DNA from 3 places in the Streptomyces sp. NBC_01622 genome. Region 2 is predicted to be linked to each of the others. Evidence: riboswitches for the same ligand, from Rfam matches in the RefSeq annotation. Region 2 holds a riboswitch; each other region holds the start of a gene.

Region 1 (6,668 bases), 9.0 Mb from region 2:
CTGCATGTCGGCGTACTCGATGCCGTTGTGCACCATCTTCACGAAGTGCCCGGCGCCGTCGGTGCCGATGTGCGTGGAGCAGGGCTCCCCGTCGACCTTCGCGCTGACGGACTCGAACATCGGGCCCAGCACGGCGTACGACTCCGCCGAGCCGCCGGGCATGATCGACGGCCCGTTCAGCGCGCCCTCCTCGCCGCCGGAGACCCCGGCGCCGACGAAGTGGAGGCCCTGTTCGCGCAGGGCGGCCTCGCGGCGGCGGGTGTCGGCGAAGTGGGCGTTGCCGCCGTCGATGATCATGTCGCCGGGCTCCATGAGCGCGGCGAACTCGTCGATGACGGCGTCGGTGGCCGGACCGGCCTGCACCATGATCATCAGGCGGCGGGGGCGTTCGAGGGCGGCCACGAACTCCTGTGCTGTCTCGGCCGGGACGAAGGCACCCTCGTCGCCGTACTCCTTCATCAACTCGTGGGTCCGGTGCGGCGACCGGTTGTGGACGGCGACCGTGTAGCCGTTGCGGGCGAAGTTGCGGGCCAGATTGCGGCCCATCACACCCAGGCCGGTGACGCCGATCTGCGCGGTGGCGTCGGCGGCTGGGCTGTTCGGTGCGGATGCGTTCATGGGGTGCCTGTTCTCCGGGTCGGTGGCGTGGCGGGTCGGCGCGGGGCGCCCATGACCGCTGGTACGTGTGTGATCGCGGATTGACTCGAACTTCTCCATGATTCCGTGTGATTCCGGCTGATGCCGCCGACCGCCGCACGGTGTGTCGCGCCGGATGCGAAGATCGCTCCCCTGGGAGGGAGCGGCCATGGGTGACATACGGGTGACGTGTGCGACGTTCAACGTGCTGCACGGCCAGCTGATCAGGCCGGACGGCCACCCGGCCGCCGCCCGCCCCGACGACGCCTCGGCACCCCTCGCCGAAGCCGTCGCGTCCCTGGACGTCGATGTGCTGGCCCTCCAGGAGGTCGACCGCTTCCAGGAACGCTCCGGCCGCGTCGACCAGGCGGCGGTCGCCGCCGCCGCGCTGGGCGCCCTCGACTGGCGCTACGCGACCGCGCTGCACAGCCGTTTCGTGCCGGGCCGGGGGTGGGTCAACGACCCGGCCGAACCCGCGCCGCGCGTCCACGGAACCGAGGCACTGGAGCCCGAAGTCCCGTCACAGGGCGTCGCGTTGCTGTCCCGGCTGCCGGTCCGCGAGTGGCGGGCCCTACGGCTCCCTCCGGGCCCGCTGGCCGTGCCGCTGAAGGTGGCCGGGCGGACCGCTCCGGTGCTGGCCCGCGATCAGCCCAGGGCCGCCCTGGCCGCCGTACTGGAAGGACCGCGCGGCCCGTTCACCGCGGTGGCCGTCCATCTCTCGTTCGTACCGGGCTGGAACGTCCGCCAGTTGCACACCGTCCGCCGCTGGATCGCCGATCTGCCCCAACCCCAGCTGCTGCTGGGCGACTTCAACCTGATCGGCGCGCTGCCCAGGGTCGCCCTCAACGCGACCGCGCGCCGGAGCTGGCGGGGTCCGGCCGGGCGGGCGACCTACCCCTCGCACCGCCCGCGCGTCCAGCTCGACCACATCCTGGCGAGGGGGCTCGACGCGGACGCGGTGGGGACGGCGCACACACCGCGGACGGCGATCTCGGACCACCGGCCGCTGGTGGTGGAGCTGTCGCTGTGACCCGGTTCAGTTCCACAGGGGATAGGTCACGACGTGCGCGAACCTGTCCGGCCTTCCGTCGGTGTAGGTCAGGCTGATCCGGCCGTACTGCCGTACCCCCGGATGCCGCTTCCACGTCTGCGCGTTGTCGAGCCGGACGACGACCGGATACGAGTGGAACTTGCCCGCCGCGCAATAGGGTTTGCAGTCGTTCACCCAGTTGACGCCCGTCGCCGTCGCGGAGTTGGCGTCCCAGTTGGTCCAACGCAGCGATGCCAGACGGCTGTTGCCGTCACCGCAGGCGAGCACGAAGTCGGCGGGGCGCACCTCGGGATGCCAGAGGCAGTCGACCAGCACGGGGACCGCGGACTGCCGCTGGGAGACCGGTTGCGCGCGCACCGTCGCCGGGGCCGCGGACGAGGTGTCCACGGCCGGCGCGAGCAGGGCGGCGGCACAGACCGTGACGAGTCCGACCATGGTGTGTTTGTACATGTCCGCTCCCGGCCGCCTGTTCGTACCCGTCGCTCCGCACCCGCACCGGTGGTGGGCCCGCCCGGCGAGACACGGTCGTCGTCCGTCTTCCCGTTCGACGCTACGACCGTGTCCTGGGTTCCACCACTCGTACAGACCAACGACGCGGCCCGCCGGGAGTAGCGGGGTGCACGCGACCGGCGCCGGGAAACCCCGGCCCCGAGCGGCTCAGGCGGGCCGTACGGCGCCCCGGATGGCGGCCGAACCGGCGTAGAAGATCGACTCCTCGCGTATCGGCGTGCCGGGGCTCGGCGCGTGGATCATCAGGCCGTTGCCGGTGTAGAGACCGACGTGGTCGATGCTGTCGTAGAAGAAGATCAGGTCGCCGGCGCGGATGTCCGTGAGGGGGACGAGGGCGCCCGCGCCCGACTGTTCCTGGGCGGTGCGCGGGAGCAGGACGCCCGCCGCCTTCCAGGCGGCCTGGGTGAGGCTGGAGCAGTCGTACGCGTCCGGTCCCGCCGCGCCCCACAGGCACGGCCTGCCGATCTGTGCGCGGGCGAAGGCGAGGGCGGTGGCGGTCTTGCTCTGGGTGCCGGCGTCCGGTGCGGTGGGGGTGACGCTGGCGGGCGTCGGGCTCATGGGCGGGGCCGGAGGGAGCGTGACTTCCGGGGCCATGGCCGGAGGGGCGGGGGGTGCGAGTGCGGGGGCGACGGACGGGGCCGCGGCGAAGGAGACCTCGGGGGCGGGGGCGGTCGGCTGCCACTCCTGCTGCGGCGGGCGCCAGGACGGTTCCGGTGCGGGCTGCCAGGCGGGCTGGGCCGGGGGCTCCTGGGGGATCAGAGGCATCTGCCCCGTGGACCAAGCAGGTTGCTCGGTCACTGCGGGCATCTGCCCTGTCGACCAGGTCTGTTGCTCGGTCACTGCGGGGAACTGGCCGGTGGACCACGGCTGTTGCTCGGTCACCATGGGCATCTGTCCGGTGGACCAGGTCTGTTGCTCGGTCACCATGGGCATCTGTCCGGTGGACCAAGTGGTCTCCGGCGCGGACCAGGCCGTCTCCGGGAGCGGCCAGGTGGCGCCCGTCGGCGCGGTCTCGGTGCGCGGTGCGCCGATGGCCGGGAGCAGGTCCAGGCTCGCGGTGAGCGGGTCGAAGGCCGGTGCCGGGGCGGTCGCGTACTGCTGTGGTGCCATGACGCTCCCGGGCGGCACCTCGACGGCCGAAGCGGGCGGTACCGGCGGCAGGTCGAGGACGGTCGCCGGAGGCATCTGCGACATCTGGGCCTGAGCCATCTGTGCGATCTGGGCGATCTGAGACATCTGCGACGCCTGCGACATCTGGGCCTGAGGCACCTGCGTCTGCGACATCTGCGGCATCACAGGTGTCTGTTGTGCGCCGGGAGGCAGCGCGGCGATGGGTGCTGCGGTCAACTCCAGTGCGGGGGCCGTGAGTTGCGGGGCGGTGGGCTCCGGTGCGGCGGTGGTCCCCGCGGTCAGTTCGGCCACGGCGCGGCCGGGCTGCGCTTCGAGCGCGCGGTCGGTGCTCTGGGGCTCGGGACGTCGTTCGGACCGCTCGGGGCGGGATTCCGCCGGGCGGGCCGGGGTCCTGCCGGGCGGCAGGATCGCCGGTACGGTCGGGCCCAGTTGGGTGCGGGCGCGGTCGAACAGTTGCCGGGTGACGGCTTCGACGGCGGGGTCGGAAGGACGTGACGCGCTGGGGCGGGACTCGACACGCTTGCGCGGTTTCCCGGACATCGCACGTGTGGCGTTGTAGTTTCCGGTGGCCGTCTCGGCCCTGTCGTAAAGGGAGTTGATCCGCCGCTGGACTTCGTCGCGGCTGGGTCGGTCGTCCACGGTGGGGCCACTGCCTCCGGTGCGCGTGCGTCGTTCTGCCGGCATGGCAGACCTGCTCCTTCCGCTTCGCGCCTACCGGGTTAGCTGTCGGGTTCGGGCGTCGATCACGGAAGGTTTGCCCTACGGTCCTTGCCCTGAAGGGCAGTTGGACCGATTCACCCCAAGTTCGGTTGGGTCCCCGGCTCCGGCTGCCGCGAGCGACACGCCGGACTCGGCGCAAGCCGTGCGGCCCGGCGCCGATCGCCGGAGTAGGTCGTACGGCCTGAACGTCAACTTAGCCAACGTGTGTGCCTCGTGTGAAGGTTGAAGCGCGATATGTCCGATACGTATTTGTGACCTTTACCTCGCCCTGGTGTGTCGAGGGGGCAGGAGCCCGCCGGGGCCGGTGATCCATAAGAGGTCGCTATGAATTTCTGGGACGGTTGAACACACCGGGACCGGGCTCCGTATTGGGTCGGGGGATTTCCATGCCGGGACGAGCCGGGCCGACCGATACGTGTAGGAGCAACTTCCTTGGCACGCAACACGCGCAGACGCCCCACAGGCGCACGACGCGCGACGATGGCAGCAGTCGCCCTGATGCTGGGCGGCGGAGGACTGGTGGCGGCGAACGTCTACGCGTCGGCGTCCGAAGGCGGTTGGGGCGGTGACTCCGCCCAACAAGGGTCTCCGGACGCGGCGTCGCGAGGCGCGACGATCGACTGCCCGGACATCGGCACCCAGTTGACGACGGTGCCCGACGAGGCGAAGACCGACGTCGACAAGGAACTCGCGCTTCTGGACCAGCAGATAACCGAGGCCTACCAGAAACTCCGGGACTCGACGGAGTCCATTCGCCAGGACGCCTCTTTCGCCGACAACGCGATCATGAATCCGCTGAAGGAGAAGCGGGCGGCGACGATCGGACGGATCGACGACGCCATCGCACGCGTCGGGGACCGCCCCCAGGGACTCGACGCCCTCGCCGGCTGCACCCTGATCGCGCCCACGAACGAGACCGGCGACCAGGGCGGCAACGGCGGCGACCAGAGCGCCAGTGCCAGTGCCAGCACCGGAGACCAGGGGCAGCAGGGCCAGCAGCAGTCCACCAACGGGCCCGTCGCCTCGGACTACGCGGACATCACCTCCGTACAGCCCAACGTGAACGCTCGGCAGGAGCAGGCGGGCGCCTCCCGCGGCACGTTCGTCACCGCCTGCGGGGTGAACGAGAACGGCCTGTTCAACTCCGACAACGTGATCGTCGCCCCCGGCGTCACCAACGGCGCCCACCACTTCCACGACTACATCGGCAACCAGTCCAACAACGCCTTCGCCAGCGACCAGGACCTCGCGAACGCCGACACGAGCTGCGAGAACCCGGGCGACAAGTCCACCTACTACTGGCCAGTCCTGCGCCTGCAGAACGGCAAGCAGGAGCGGGACGCCGACAAGCCCGGCGGCGGCACGGAGGGCAACACCGGTGAGATCGTCACGGCCAAGCAGGTCACCCTGACCTTCGAGGGCAACCCGCAGAGCAAGGTCGTCGCGATGCCGCGCCTCCTGCGCATCATCACCGGCGACGCCAAGGCCTTCGTCAACGGCCCCGCCAACGCCAACGCCTCCTGGAGCTGCACCGGGTTCGAGGACCGGCAGCTCAAGGACAAGTACCCGCTGTGCCCTTCCGGCAGTGACGTGGTGCGCACCTTCAAGTTCCAGAGCTGCTGGGACGGCCGCAACATCGACAGCGCCAACCACCGCACCCATGTGGCCTTCGAGGCCGCCGACGGCGCCTGCCCGGACGGCTTCAAGGCCATCCCGCAACTGGTGCAGCGGATCGTCTACGCCGTCGACGCGCCGAGCCTCCAGGACGGCGGCAGGACGAGCCCGCTGTTCGCGGTGGACTCCTTCCCCGAGCAGCAGCACAAGCCCGTCACCGACCACGGCGACTTCATCAACGTCTTCGACGAGGGCCTGATGAACGACATGGTCACCTGCATCAACAGCGGCGAGAAGTGCGGCGCCGGCACGGACAACGACCCCGGATCGGGCGGCGGTTCGGGTTCCGGCGGCGGCTCCGGCAACGGCTCGGGTACGGGCGGCGGTTCCGGTGAGCCCCAGGAGTCCCCGACGGCCACCGACACCGCTACGGCGACGGCCACCGCGACCGCGTCCGACGAGCCCGGCGGGAGTGGCGGGAGTGGCGGCAACGCGGGGAATGGCGACAACGGAGGGACCGGCGGCAACGGCGACCAGCCCACCGCCGATCCCGCGACGAGCGCCCCGGACACCGAGACCAGCGCTCCCGAGCCCACCGACACCCAGACCACCGACCCCGGAGATCTGACGACCGCCGTCTCGGTCCCCAAGGCCGACACGAAGACCGAAGGGTCCAAGTCGACGGACGCGGCGGGGAGTTCGGACGACAACGCCGGCGGTCAGGTGGGCAGCCCGGTGGCTACACCGCCCGCCTCGTCCTCGGGTGGGGAGAGCTACGCCGCCGTAGGCCCGAACCAGCCGCAGGCACAGGGCGGGCTGGCGGAGACGGGCGCGAATCTGTGGCCCGCCGTGGCCGGCGCGCTGCTTCTCGTCGCCGGATTCGTGGTGCTCTACCGGGGCAAGCGCAGCACTCGCTGACACCCCGTACGGCTGTGATCAACCAAGGCCCGGTCGCCCTCACTTGGGCGGCCGGGCCTCAGGGCGTGCGGCGGGTCCGGGTCAGACG
Region 2 (6,668 bases):
GGTGGTCGTGATGTCCCCGTACGTCGACTCGGACGTGTTGAGGTTGTGGTTGTAGGCGTCCGCGCCCGCGTCGCGCAGCCGGTCGGCCTGGCCGTCGGAGAGCAGGCCGAGGCAGGCGCACACCTCGACCCCCTCGTTCTGGTCCTTGATCGCCTTGATGGTGCCCGCGACCCGGTCCACGTCCCGGTCGGTCGGGCCCCGGCCGGAGGCCACCAGACAGACCCGCTTGGCGCCACCCGCCACACCGGCCGCCGCGGCCTTCGAGGCGTCGTCGGGTTTCAGCCACGTGTACTTCAGGATGTCGGCCTTGGAGCCGAGCCGCTGCGAGCAGTACGAGCAGTCCTCGGGGCACAGGCCGGACTTCAGGTTGACGAGGTAGTTGAGCTTCACCCGTCGGCCGAACCAGTGCCGGCGCACCTTTCCGGCCGCGGCCACGACGTCCAGCAGGTCGTCGTCGGAGGTGGCGAGGACGGCGAGTGCTTCGGCGCGGGTCGGCAGCTCGCGCCGAAGCCCCTTGTCCACGAGCGTGTTCAGCAGGTCCATGAGTCCCGATCCTGTCCTACGGGACCGCCCTCGGCCAAGGAGAGATTGCACAAGACATGGGGCCGGCGGTGTGGGTATCACCACACCATGGGCGGCTGGTCGTCCGATTAGTGTCTGTGCACTGCCTACAAAAGCCCCGGAGGAACCATGGCGTTCGGCTGGATCGACGACCAGGCGGAGCTGCGCCGCCGCGCCGGGCTCGTACGGACCCTGCGCCCGCGCCCCGCCGACTCGCCGCTCCTCGATCTGGCGAGCAACGACTACCTGGGCCTCGCCCACCATCCCGAGGTCGTCGAGGGGGCCGCGGCGGCGGCGCGGACCTGGGGCGGCGGGTCCACCGGGTCGCGGCTCGTCACGGGCACGACCGAACTGCATGCCCAGTTGGAGCGCGAGCTGGCCGAGTTCACCGGGTTCGAGGCCGCTCTCGTCTTCTCCTCCGGCTACGCGGCCAACCTCGCCGCGGTCACCACGCTCGCGCCGCACGGCTCGCTGATCGTCTCCGACGCGGGCAACCACGCCTCGCTGATCGACGGCTGCCGGCTGGCCCGGGGCGCCACCCAGGTCGTGGGACACGCGGATCCGGACGGGGTGCGGAAGGCGCTGCGGACGCATGACGGGCCGGCCGTCGTCGTGTCCGACTCGGTGTTCTCCGTGGACGGGGACGCGGCTCCGGTGGGGGCGCTCGCCGAGGCGAGCCGGGAGTTCGGGGCGGGGCTGCTGCTCGACGACGCGCACGGGCTCGGGGTGCTGGGCGAGGGCGGGCGCGGGGCGCCGTACGCGGCGGGGCTCGCGGGGGCCGAGGACGTGGTCGTGACGGTCACCCTGTCCAAGTCGCTGGGCAGTCAGGGCGGGGCCGTGCTCGGGCCGGCCCGGGTGATCGACCATCTGGTCAACGCGGCGCGGACGTTCATCTTCGACACAGGCCTCGCCCCGGCCGCCGTCGGAGCCGCGCTGGCGGCGCTCACCCTGCTGCGGCGCGAGCCCGAGCGGGCCGCCCGGGCGCGCGCCGTGGCGGGTGAACTGCACACACGGTTCACCGCCGCGGGTCTGGAAGCGGTACGTCCGGACGCCGCGGTGGTGTCGGTGCGGGCACCGTCCCCGGAGGCGGCCGTGCAATGGGCGGCCGACTGCCGTACGGCAGGGCTGGCCGTGGGCTGCTTCCGTCCTCCTTCCGTGCCCGACGGCATCTCACGGCTCAGGCTGACCGCCCGAGCGGACCTCTCCGGGGCCGAGATCGAACGCGCTGTACGTGTGATCGGCGAGACGCGACCATGAGTCGGCGTGACACGGCCGTGAGTCGCTGATGGCCGAACCGATCAGTGGAACGCGGTGAGGAAGCCCGTCCAGCTCTCGGGGGAGAAGAGCAGGGCGGGTCCTTGCGGGTCCTTGGAGTCGCGTACGGCGAGCAGCCCCGTGTCGGGGCCCGAGCGCGGACGGGCCGCCTCGACGCAGTTGTTCGCTCCCGTGCTGTAGCTGCTGCGCAGCCACCGCACTCCGGACAGTTCGGTACTGGAAGGTACGTTCCGAGGCAGTGCAGACATGGTGCCTCCTTACGCGCCGTCACCTATCCCGGCGATGTAGTCCAACGAGTCCTCGGGCGAAAGGGCGTGGAACTGAAGGGTGTTGAAGGCCTCGCTGTAGGCCTCTAGGTCTTCTTTCCGTTCGAGGTAGAGGCTACTCGTCAAGTGGTCGAGAACAACCACGTCCAGATCAGAAGTGCTCGGAAAGGAGAAGATAACGAAAGGTCCGGTGATGCCGATGTGTGCTCCTGCGGCGAACGGCAAGACCTGAAGCCGGACTTGGGGCAGCTGGGCCGCCTCGATGAGCCGCTCCAGCTGCCGTGCCATCACACCCGGCCCGCCGACCTCCCGGCGCACCACCGCCTCGTCGAGGACCACGCTCAGTTCCAGCGGCGGATCCGCCCGCAGGATGTCCTGCCGGGCCAGCCGCACCTGCACCAGCGCGTCGAGCCGCTCCGGCCCGTCGTTGTCGAGGCCTCCCACGGCGGCCCGGGTCACCGCCCGGGCGTACTCGCGTGTCTGCAGCAGTCCGGGCACCACCGAGGTTTCCAGGGTGCGGATCGTGCTTGCCTGTGACTCCAGGCTGATGAAGTCCCGGTAGGCGGGCGGCAGTACACCGCGATAGGCGTGCCACCAGTGGTGCCGGCCGCCGCCGTCGTCCGAGCCCGCCAACACGAGCAGCATGTCCCGGAGTTGTGCGTCGCCGACCTGGTAGGCGTCCAGGAGTAACCGGACGTCGGGCGGTTTCACGCCACTCGCGCCGGTCTCGATCCGGCTCACCTTCGACTGGTGCCAGCCGACCAGCCGGGCCGCCTCACCGCTGGTGAGCCCCGCATCCGCACGCAACGCGCGGAGTTCGGCGCCCAGTTTCCGGCGGCGCACCGCGGGACCGTACTGCATGGGTTTCTCCTTACTCCTTCCGAGCCGCCCAAATACGGTCTGGGGTCGCAGAGTTCACCGCTTCGAGCGACAGATATATGCATATCTTGGTGGATCGCCACTGTTACCGACGCGGTAATGGCAGTCTGGCGAAGAAGCACCAGTCCGGGACCGTACTCGAACCATCCGCTCCGTGCCGGACACCGGTCCCGCGGGAAAGGGACGACCGCGCCATGGCAGACCATCTGGAAGCATCCGTCACTCTGCCGAGCGATCCCGCCTCGGTCTCCACCGCCCGCTCCTACGTGGTCGGGACCCTCGTGGAATGGGGACTGCCGGCGGACACGGAGGTTGCCGACACCATCCGCCTCATCGTCTCCGAACTCGCCACCAACGCCGTACAGCACACCTTCGGACAGTCACCCACCTTCACGGTGGACATCGAGCTGGAGCGTGACGAACAGCTGCGCATCGGAGTCACCGACAGCCATCCCCGCTTCCCGAAACGCCTGCCGGCCGCCGTCCAACAGGACAACGGCCGGGGCATGGTGATCATCCGCTGGCTGACCGCGGAGTGCGGCGGCAAACTCAGGGTCCGGCCCACCCTGGAGGGCGGCAAGACGGTCTCCATCGAGGTGCCCTGGACGGTACCGGCCCGCCCGGTGACCGCGGCGGGCCAGCAGGAGCCGTAGCGGACCATGCCGAACACCTCCGGACACCCGAGGGGGTGGCGGTCCGTCAGGAGACCGCCACCCCCTCGGGAGTTTTCAGCGCAGGTCAGCTGACCCGGCCGTACCAGACGCTCTTGGTCCAGATCTTCTGCAACCGCACCACGTCCCCGGTCCTCGGGGCGTGCCAGATCTTTCCCTTGCCGGCGTAGATGCCGACGTGGTAGACGCTGGAGCCCGAGTGGAAGAAGACGAGGTCCCCGGCCTTGCGGCTCTTGGCCGAGATGTGGTGGGTCTTGTTGTACTGCTGGGCCGCCGTACGGGGCAGCTTCTTGCCCGCCTTCTTGTACGAGTACAGCGTGAGCCCGGAGCAGTCGAAGCGGCCCGGTCCGGTGGCCCCGTACCTGTACGGGGCACCCTTCTTGGACGCCGCGACCTGGAGTGCCTTTGTCGCGGGTGTCGCGGCCGCGGCGTCGGATGCGACACCCGGGATCACGACGGAACCGCCTACGGCGGCGATGGCGAAGGCCGAAGCCGTACCGGCCCGGACCATCAGCGACGGGACACGATTGAGCGCAGTCATGCGCAACCCTTCGTCAGCCGCCTGTGAAGGATGACCTGTCGGATTCGGGCTGGCGAAGTTGCCCGGCCGCACACTCGCGGCTTCACCCCAAGGGCTGCTCGACCCGGTCATGGCGTGACCGTCCCGGCGACCCGTCGTGCTTGGGTCCTCCACTCCTGCCGATGCAATCCTGTCGACCTGTCATCCGGGCGGCGGCAGGACTCGGCGTCCGCCCGGATCGCCCCGCCGCTGCGGCGGGGTCTTGTCGTCAGACAGGGATCTTCACCTATGAATGTCCGGAAAGCCCAACGGAATCGGGGATTTGTGGGGTTACTCACCACTCACCCGTTCGGCTGAACGCGGCTGTGTTCGAAGGCGTGTCGAGGGTGCATGACCCTCGGACCAGCACCGGAACACCTCACCCGCCCCTCGGGCTACGCGTGTTGCGCAACCCGGACGGCCGCATGGGCGGAGCGGCGACTACGCCGATCGGGGGTACACCGTTCGGCCCGTTTCGCCCCCGCCCGGGACGGTCGCGTGTCCGTCAACTGTCGGAGGGTGCGGGGATCGTGACGCGAGCCGTGCGGCGCTCCCCGTCCAGCACGCGCAGCGCCCGCGTGAGGGTGGGGGCGTGCAGTTCGGTCTCGCCCCGCTGGTGCATCAGGGCCAGCGCGTCCCGCAGTTCGGTGGCCTTGGCCACCAGTGCCTGAGCGGCCCTCAGTCCACGGTACGTGTCCCCGTGGTGCGCGGGGTTGATACGGCCCAGCAGGTCGGCCACATCCAGATAACGGTCGATCAACTCGCCCTCGGCGCGCGTCAGTGCGGGCAGCGGCGGAAGCTCCGGCGGCAGCATCGTCGGCTCACTCCCCGCCGGGCTCGGTGAGCGAGGTCTTCCGGGTCGACACGATCCGGTCCACCAGCCCGTATTCCAGGGCCTGTTGGGCATCCAGAATGCGGTCCCGCTCGATGTCCTGGCTCACCTGCTCCACCGTCCGGCCCGTGTGCAGGGCGAGTACGGCCTCCAGTTGGGACCGGGTGCGCGCCAACTCCTCGGCCTGGATAGCGAGATCACTCGCCTGACCCTGGATCGGCTCGGGCAGTGAGGGCTGGTGGAGCACCATCCGCGCGCCCGGCAGCGCCGACCGCTTGCCCGGGGTGCCCGCCGCAAGCAGCACCGCCGCGCTGGTGCCGGCCTGGCCGAGGCAGATCGTCTCCACGTCGCACGTGACGAACCGCAGCGTGTCGTAGATCGCCGACATCGCGGTGAACGAGCCGCCGGGCGAGTTGATGTACAGCGAGATGTCCCGGTCCGGTGCCTGGTACTCGAGGTGCATGAACTGGGCCATCACGTCGTTCGCCGAGATGTCGTCGATCGGCGTCCCGAGGAAGACGATCCGTTCCTCCAGCAGCTTCGAGTACGGATCCATCGTCCGGTGCCCGGAGCTGGTGCGCTCCGTGAATTCGGGCAGGACATGGCGGGCGAACGGTCGGGTCATGGGTACCCCTCCTTCGGCATCTGTAAGAAATGTACAGGACGTACATGACGTTATGATGGGAGCGGATTCTAGTGATCAAGTAAAATGCCCAGGTCGGAGGGCCTTTATTGCTCCCTGTGGGGGCTCGTGTCTCACATTCCTGTCACGGTTTGACGGCTCTATGTCGGGAGTGTTGTCGCCGTTGCATTCGGCAACTGGCCTGTGGTCCTCCCATGGCCACCCTGATCTGCGAGCCTGTCGCGACTCGCCGCGGTAGGAGCGTCCGTCAATGGGTGTGGGCGGCCCGGCTGGAATGCCTGAGCCTCAACAGGCCCGTTGCTGCACCGCGGTCGTCGGCGATCGGGTGGGTATCCCCGATCATGCGAGTCCTACCGTGTCCCCGGTGGCAGTACGACGAGCGCCGGCACACGACGCTGCAGCCGCGGTGTTCTCCGGCCGTTTCCCCGCCGCAGAGGCCTCCGCTCCGGCTATCGAGCCCACTGCGGTGCCCCGGGCTCGTGCCGTCTCCCCTGACGGGGCGCCCCCAGGGATCAGGCAAGGGGGAAAGATCGCGCAGCGGATCGTCCCCCACACCCTGCGGCCCGATGCGCTGCGGAGACCTCGTCGAGCTCGGGGATGTGTTTCGTGCTCATCAGCAGCGCACGGAACCTGGCCGGTTGCTTCGTGGTGTAAGCGATCAGCTGGCGGGCTTGTTGGTGGTGTTGGGTAGTGCGGTGGTGCTGCCGGGCTGGGATCCTTGATCGACTGCCGTGATGGAGTTCCGGCACGGAGGAACCTCTGGGAGTGGCAAGAAGTAGCCGCCGAATCAGTGCTCTCTACGACTTGAGTACCACAGCCTAGGGTGCTGTCTAGGGTGCGGAAATATGAGCTGACCTGTGGAAACGCCTGTGTGCACGCTGGGGCGGGCGGGGCGCTGGGTCCGTACTTCCCGGGTCGCTGAGTGAGATGGTTTGACGGTCTTGCCGGTGTGGCCGCGTTGGTCCGGGTGTGTCGATGACTT
Region 3 (6,668 bases), 7.7 Mb from region 2:
TCCTCGGGCGTCATGTGGATGTCGGGCCAGAACTCGCTGTAGGCGCCGATCTGGATCATCGTGGCGTCGAACGGGCCGTGCGCCGCGCCGATGTCCTTGAAGCCCTCGAAGTAACCGGTGTCACCGCTGTGGTAGATCCGGTGCTCGTCACCGGCGACGACCCAGGAGGCCCAGAGCGTGTGCTGGGTGTTGCGCAGGCCCCGGCCGCAGAAGTGGCGGGCCGGGGTCGCGGTCAGGGTGAGGCCGCCGACCCTGGTCTCCTCGTTCCAGTCCAGCTCGCGCAGCCGGTCCGGGGAGACACCCCAGTGCTCCAGGTGGGCACCGACGCCCAGCGGCACGGCGAACAGGGTGTCCGTGTCGGCCAGCGCCTTGATCGAGGGCATGTCCAGGTGGTCGTAGTGGTCGTGCGAGATGACCACGACGTCGACGGGACCGAGGGCGGCCAGCGGCAGGGGCACCGGGTGCAGCCGCTTGGGGCCGGCGAACGGGAACGGGGAGCAGCGCTCGCCCCAGACCGGGTCGAAGAGGACCCGGTGGCCGTCGATCTCCGCCAGCACGCTGGAGTGGCCCATCCACGTCAGGCGCAGCCCGGTGGCGGCCGGCCTGGCCAGGTCGGCGAGGGTGGTGGCGTGCACGGGCAGCGTGCCGTCGGGGGCACGGCGGACCCGCGCCTCCTTGTCCAGGTAGGCCTTGCCCATCTCGCGCATCGTGCCGCCGGACGGGCGGACGTTCGTGTTGCCCCCGGGGTTCTGGAAGACCCCGTTCTTGAAGTGGGGCGATCTGCGGATGCGCGCCAGGCGCTCGCCGCTCGGGTCCGCGCCGAAGGCCGCGGGCTGCAGCGCGCGGAGCCCGGAGCTCAGGGTACGGATTCCGGTCACGGTGCCTCCAGGTGGAGTCGGTCAGGCTTTCCATTATGGTCGACCCCTGTGACAACGCCGGTGCATCGGCTTCGCGGGGCCGTCATTCCAAGGAAAGACCAAAGTTCCGGTCCCGGGGTCGACGCCGCGGGGTGGAATTCGATCTTCCGTTGACAGGACACGGCCCCACTTCCGATACTGACTCGCCGTTCAGTACCAGCCGCCCGGTACACGCTTCAGCACTCGTCCTGCCGGCCGACGCCGCGAGGAGTCCGTATGACCGCCCCCTTGATGTCGCTCACCTGGACCGACCACGTCACCGGACGCCAGGGCTTCCTGGTCGTCGACCGGCTGGTGCGCGGGGTGTCCAGCGGCGGGCTGCGGATGCGGCCGGGCTGCACCCTCGACGAGGTGGCGGGGCTCGCCCGCGGCATGACCATGAAGGAGGCGCTGCACTACGACCCGGCGGGCCGTTACATCCCGCTGGGCGGCGCCAAGGGCGGCATCGACTGCGACCCCCAGGACCCGGTGTCGTACGGCCTCCTCGTGCGGTATCTGCGGGCCATGCGGCCGTACGTCGAGAGTTTCTGGACGACGGGTGAGGACCTCGGGCTCAGCCAGGACCTGGTGGACCGGGCCGCCGCGGAGGCGGGGCTCGTGTCGTCGATCCAGGCCGTGTATCCGCTGCTCGACGACGAGGCCGCGGCGCGGCGGCGGCTCGCGGACGCGTTCGCGGTCGAGGTGGACGGCATCGGTCTCGACGAGCTGGTCGGCGGCTGCGGGGTCGCCGAGTCGGCGCTCGCGGCGCTGGACCGGGCGGGCGTGCCGTACGCGGGGACGCGGGTCGCCGTGCAGGGTCTGGGCACCATGGGCGGGGCCACGGCACGGTTCCTCACGCGCGCGGGGCTGACGGTGGTGGCCGTCGCCGACGTCAAGGGGACGATCGCCAACCCGGCCGGACTCGACGTGGACGCGCTGCTCGCGGCGCGGGACGCGTACGGCACCGTGGACCGGTCCGTGCTGCGCTCCGGCGACCGCGAACTCCCGGGCGGGGACTGGCTGTCCGTCGAGGCGGAGGTGCTGGTTCCGGCGGCGGTGTCGTACGCGGTCGACACCGTGAACCAGGGGGCGGTCACCGCTCGCTGGATCGTCGAGGCGGCCAACATGCCGGTACTGCCGGAGGCGGAGGAACTGCTCTCCGCGCGCGGGGTCGTCGTACTGCCGGACGTGGTCGTGAACTCCGGGACGAACGCCTGGTGGTGGTGGACCCTGTTCGGCGACATCGGTGCGGACGCGGACGAGGCGTTCGCCCACACCCGGCGTTCGATGCGCGCCCTGATCGAGCTGATGCTGGCCCGCGCGGAGGCCGACGGCACGACACCGCGCGCCGCCGCGCACGCCATCGTCGCCGACCGGCTGCCGGTCATCGCGGAGCGGTTCGGCTGGTACCGGTGAGGCACGGGGCAACAGCTTCGCGGGCCACGGAATAAGGTGGCCGGGTGGCGAGAGTGCGGTTGGGTGTGGCGGAGCGGCGTGCGGAGTTGCTGCGGGCCGCGGTCGAGCAGATCGAGGCGCGGGGTGTGGCGGCGGTCAGGATCGCCGATGTGGCCTCGGCGCTCGGGGTGAGCAACGCGCTGGTGCTCTATCACTTCTCGACCAAGGAGAAGCTGGTCGCCGCCGCGTTCGCTCATGCCGCCGAGGACGATCTCGCGCATCTGCGCAAGCTGCTCGGCCGGCGGACGACCGCGCTGCGCCGGCTGCGTGCGGCGGTGCGCTGGTACGCGCCGACCGGGCAGGCCAAGGGGTGGCGGCTGTGGATCGAGGGCTGGGCGGCGGCGCTGCGCGAACCCGCCCTGCTGGAGGTCACGCGCGATCTCGACCGGCAGTGGAAGCAGGCGCTCGCGGAGGTCGTCGCCGAGGGGGTGATCGCGGGCGAGTTCCACTGCGCGGACCCGAACGCCGCGGCCCTGCGCCTCACGGCTCTCCTGGACGGTCTGGCCGTACAGATGACGGCGTACGCGGGCGCGGTGTCGCGGACGCGGGCCCTGGAGTGGGTCGACGAGGCGCTCGCGCGGGAACTCGGCCTGGAGCGGGCGGCGTTGACCGCTCCCTGAAACGGGCGGTACCGGACGGAGTTCTCCGGCATCGGGGAACGGCCCGCGGTCGCTCTCACACCCCGGGCACGTCCTCCTCGGCGCGTCGCTCCCGTCGTTCCGTCAAGCGACCGACTCGATCCGCATCTTGATGTCGTCGGGCGACAGCGCGCCCTTGGCCTCCACGTGGTCGCCCGAGGACTCGCCGCGCAGTCGGCGTCCGATCCACGGCACCAGGTACTCGCGCGCCCAGTGCACGTCGTCGCGGCGGATGTCGAGCGTGCCGCGCGGCGGAAGCGGCGGCCAGGGCTGGTCCGGGTCGGCCGGGACCTCGACGCCGAGGACCTGACCGGCGCGGAGCGCCACGCGCGTGTGGCCCTCGGGAGAGAGGTGGAGCCGGTCGCCGTCCCAGGCCCGGCGGTCCTGGACCGTCTTCAGAGACCACAGGTCGAGCACCGGGCAGCCGTAGCGGTCGGCGATGGCACGCACATGCCCGTTGTAGGTGGCGATCTTGCCGCGCAGATGCTTGAGCACCGGCACACCACGGGTGTCGAAGCCGGTCGTCACCAGGACGGTGCCGACGGCGGAGGTGAGGTCGGCGACCGCGCGTTCGAAGCGCTCGGCCACCTCGTCGGGGTCGGTGCCGGGACGGATGATGTCGTTGCCGCCCGCGCAGAAGGAGACCAGGTCGGGGCCGATCTCCTTGGCCCGGGTGAGCTGGTCGGCCACGATCTGGTCGAGCAGTTTCCCGCGCACGGCGAGGTTGGTGTACTCGAAGTCGCCCTCGGGCCGCCGGTCCGCGAGCAGTACCGCGAACCGGTCGGCCCAGCCGACCATCGCCCCGTCGGGCCCGGGGTCGCCGACGCCCTCGGTGAAGCTGTCCCCCACCGCCACGTACGACCCGATCACTGATCTGTTGCCACTCTTCGAATCGTTAGCCACGGCAACCATAGTTCACCCTGGTGTGTGACCTACGCGATCGTAATATGGGGTTGACGGACGGTGAGATAAGCCACTTGTAAAGGGTTGTCCAAAGTCGGAATAAGCCCCTGGTCAGGGGCGTTGACCCCGGGAACTGCCCTGCACCGGGCCCTGATGTCAGCCGACGGTGACGCCGTGCGAGCGGAGGTAGGCGACCGGGTCCACGTCCGAGCCGTAGTACGGAGTGGTCCGGATCTCGAAGTGCAGGTGCGGGCCGGTCACATTGCCGGTCGCGCCGGAAAGGCCGATCTGCTGACCCTCGGTCACGGTCTGGCCGGCCGAGACGGACAGCTGCGACATGTGGGCGTACTGCGAGTACTCGCCGTCCGCATGCCGGATGACGACCTCGTTGCCGTAGGCGCCGTCGTAGGCCGCCGAGACGACCGTACCTGCGGCGACCGCCTTGACGGTGGTGCCGGTCGGGACGACGAAGTCGACGCCCGTGTGATAGCCGCTGGACCACATGCTGCCCGCGACGTGGTAGCCGGTACCGATGGTGCCGCCGGTCACGGGGAGGGTGTAGCCGCTGGAGGTGCTGGTGGTGTCGGCGCTCTGGGTGGCGGTCGTCTTCTTCGAAGAGGAGGACGAAGTGGACGAAGTGCCGGACGACTTGGCCGTGCTCGCCCCGGTGTCCGTGCTCGTGCTCGTCGTGGCCTTCTTGCCGAGGGAGAGCTTGAGGCCCGGGTGGATCAGCGAGGGGTCGGCGCCGATGGCCTCGCGGTTGTCCTGGTAGATCTTCTTCCAACCGCCGGTGACGTCCTGGTCCTCGGCGATCTTCGCGAGCCAGTCGCCCGCCTTCACCGAATACGTCTTGACGCCTTCGGTCTTGGCGGTCGCCGCCTTCTGCGTCACCGTCTTCTCAGTTGCCGGAACCGATTGAACGGCCTTTTCCGGAGCGGAAGTCGAAGTGGCCGCATGGGCGCCGGTGGCCCCCATGAGCGGAAGGGCGAGCGCGGCACCGCCGGTTCCGGCTAGGGCTATCGAGCGGGTGAGGCGCTGGGACTTGGGACGGCGGTGCTTACCCTTCGCGGGCATGACGAATTCCTCTCCGGCGCCTGCGGGGTGAGCTGTCGGGTGCGGGCTGGAGATGCCCGGCCGCGCGCTGGGCGCGGCTTTACCCCAAGCCCGTTCCGGAGACCGGAACAGGCGTCCTACCTGTGGGTCCCCCGCTCCTGCCGCATACGGGTGGGTGTGTGCGGAGTCCGGTCGGCGGCAGGATTGGGCGTCCGTCCGGATTGGTGGCGAACGTAAGCGAGGAAGACGCAAAGGGACAAGCAGGAGGTTCCACGGTTTTGTGTTTCTTGTGATCTCCTGTGGGAATTCACAGTCACCCTGCGTGAATTCCCACCCGACTTCGCCCTCAATTCCCCTGGAAAAGCATGTCAATTACGTGAACATGACGAGCGACGTACGGTCACGGATATGACGCTGCTCACGTACAACCCCTCAGCTTCCCTTATTCCAGAGCGAGTTGTAACGAAGGCTGCAATTCGGACAGAAGGCTCAGATGCGACGCAGCCGGAGAACCGTCGCATCGAGGTCACCCCGCAGCCCGGTCCGCAGCCCGTGGTGCAACAGGACAGCGCCTCGGTGGACTTCGCCCGTTTCGAGGCATTCGTACGACGCCGCCGGGTCGAGTCCGCGCAGCCGGAGCGCCGGTACCGGCTCGCCGTAGTGCTGCGCCTGGAGCAGGGCGAGGACGACGCTCTCGTCGCCGCGCGTGTACTGCACGGCGCTCAGTCCGCCGGTCGGCGGGCGCAGCCGGTGGAGGTCGCCGTGCTGCACGAGCGGCCGGATCTCCTTGTAGAGGCCGATCCACTCGCGGGCCTCGGCTAGTTCCTCCTCGGTCCACTCCGAGAGGTCGCCGCCCACGCCGAGCACCCCGGCCATGGCACTCACGAACCGGAAGCGCAGGCTGCTGACCCGGTCGTTGAGCTGGGTGTTCGGGCTGTCGGTGACCCAGGCGGCCATCACGCGCGCGGGGTGGATCTGGCTGAAGCCGTGCTGGATGGCGAGCCGGTCGAGCGGGTCGGTGTTGTCCGAGGTCCACACCTGGTCCGTACGGCTGAGGATGCCGAGGTCGATCCGGCCGCCGCCGCCCGAGCAGGACTCGAAGGCCACACCGGGGTGGGCCTCCCGCAGCCGGTCCAACAGGGCGTACAACGCGCGCACATGGTCGACCCAGAGGCGCTGCGGATAGGCGTCGCCGGGCCAGCCCGCGTCGGTGAAGCAGCGGTTGAAGTCCCACTTCACATAGTCGATGGGGGCGCTGGAGAGGAGGCCGTCGAGCTGCTCCCAGAGATACTCCTGGACGTCCTCGCGGGCGAGGTTGAGGACGAGCTGATTGCGGAACTCCGTCCGCTTTCGCCCCTCCTGGTACTGCACCCAGTCCGGGTGGGCGCGGTAGAGGTCGCTGTCCGGGTTGATCATCTCGGGCTCGACCCAGATGCCGAACTGCATGCCCAGTGAGTGGACGCGGTCGGCGAGCGGCTTGAGGCCGGCGGGGAAGCGGTCCGGGTTGGGGGTCCAGTCGCCGAGTCCGGCACGGTCGCTGGTGCGGGCGCCGAACCAGCCGTCGTCGACCACGAACAGCTCGACGCCGGCCGCCGCCGCACGCTGCGCGAGCACCTCCTGCTGCTCCTCGGAGATGTCGAACTGCGTGGCCTCCCAGGAGTTGTAGAGCACCGGCCGGTCCCGGTCGGCGTCCGGGATGACGTACGTCCGCTGGTAGTCGTGC

The links. A riboswitch is a leader RNA that binds a small molecule or an ion and turns the genes downstream of it on or off. The one in region 2 is predicted to bind cyclic di-AMP.
Region 1: it holds a riboswitch for cyclic di-AMP, as region 2 does, so the genes downstream of both, OH768_RS02370 (NlpC/P60 family protein) here and OH768_RS44455 (C40 family peptidase) in region 2, are expected to answer to the same signal.
Region 3: it holds a riboswitch for cyclic di-AMP, as region 2 does, so the genes downstream of both, OH768_RS08455 (peptidoglycan DD-metalloendopeptidase family protein) here and OH768_RS44455 (C40 family peptidase) in region 2, are expected to answer to the same signal.

The regions. Positions count from the first base shown of each region.
Region 1 covers NZ_CP109293.1:530,700-537,367, reverse strand. The annotation lists gene gndA (NADP-dependent phosphogluconate dehydrogenase) at 1-618, opposite strand, end outside; gene OH768_RS02380 (endonuclease/exonuclease/phosphatase family protein) at 806-1,666, shown strand; gene OH768_RS02375 (hypothetical protein) at 1,673-2,137, opposite strand; gene OH768_RS02370 (NlpC/P60 family protein) at 2,345-4,012, opposite strand; cyclic di-AMP (ydaO/yuaA leader) riboswitch at 4,021-4,194, opposite strand; gene OH768_RS02365 (DUF1996 domain-containing protein) at 4,529-6,580, shown strand; gene OH768_RS02360 (glyceraldehyde-3-phosphate dehydrogenase) at 6,662-6,668, opposite strand, start outside.
Region 2 covers NZ_CP109293.1:9,569,893-9,576,560, forward strand. The annotation lists gene bioB (biotin synthase BioB) at 1-543, opposite strand, end outside; gene OH768_RS44435 (8-amino-7-oxononanoate synthase) at 691-1,818, shown strand; gene OH768_RS44440 (DUF397 domain-containing protein) at 1,860-2,084, opposite strand; gene OH768_RS44445 (helix-turn-helix domain-containing protein) at 2,094-2,963, opposite strand; gene OH768_RS44450 (ATP-binding protein) at 3,176-3,634, shown strand; gene OH768_RS44455 (C40 family peptidase) at 3,720-4,193, opposite strand; cyclic di-AMP (ydaO/yuaA leader) riboswitch at 4,197-4,378, opposite strand; gene OH768_RS44460 (hypothetical protein) at 4,717-5,025, opposite strand; gene OH768_RS44465 (ATP-dependent Clp protease proteolytic subunit) at 5,033-5,668, opposite strand.
Region 3 covers NZ_CP109293.1:1,821,715-1,828,382, forward strand. The annotation lists gene OH768_RS08435 (MBL fold metallo-hydrolase) at 1-878, opposite strand, end outside; gene OH768_RS08440 (Glu/Leu/Phe/Val dehydrogenase dimerization domain-containing protein) at 1,134-2,312, shown strand; gene OH768_RS08445 (TetR/AcrR family transcriptional regulator) at 2,357-2,971, shown strand; gene OH768_RS08450 (SGNH/GDSL hydrolase family protein) at 3,074-3,859, opposite strand; gene OH768_RS08455 (peptidoglycan DD-metalloendopeptidase family protein) at 4,049-4,966, opposite strand; cyclic di-AMP (ydaO/yuaA leader) riboswitch at 4,971-5,133, opposite strand; gene OH768_RS08460 (alpha-galactosidase) at 5,435-6,668, opposite strand, start outside.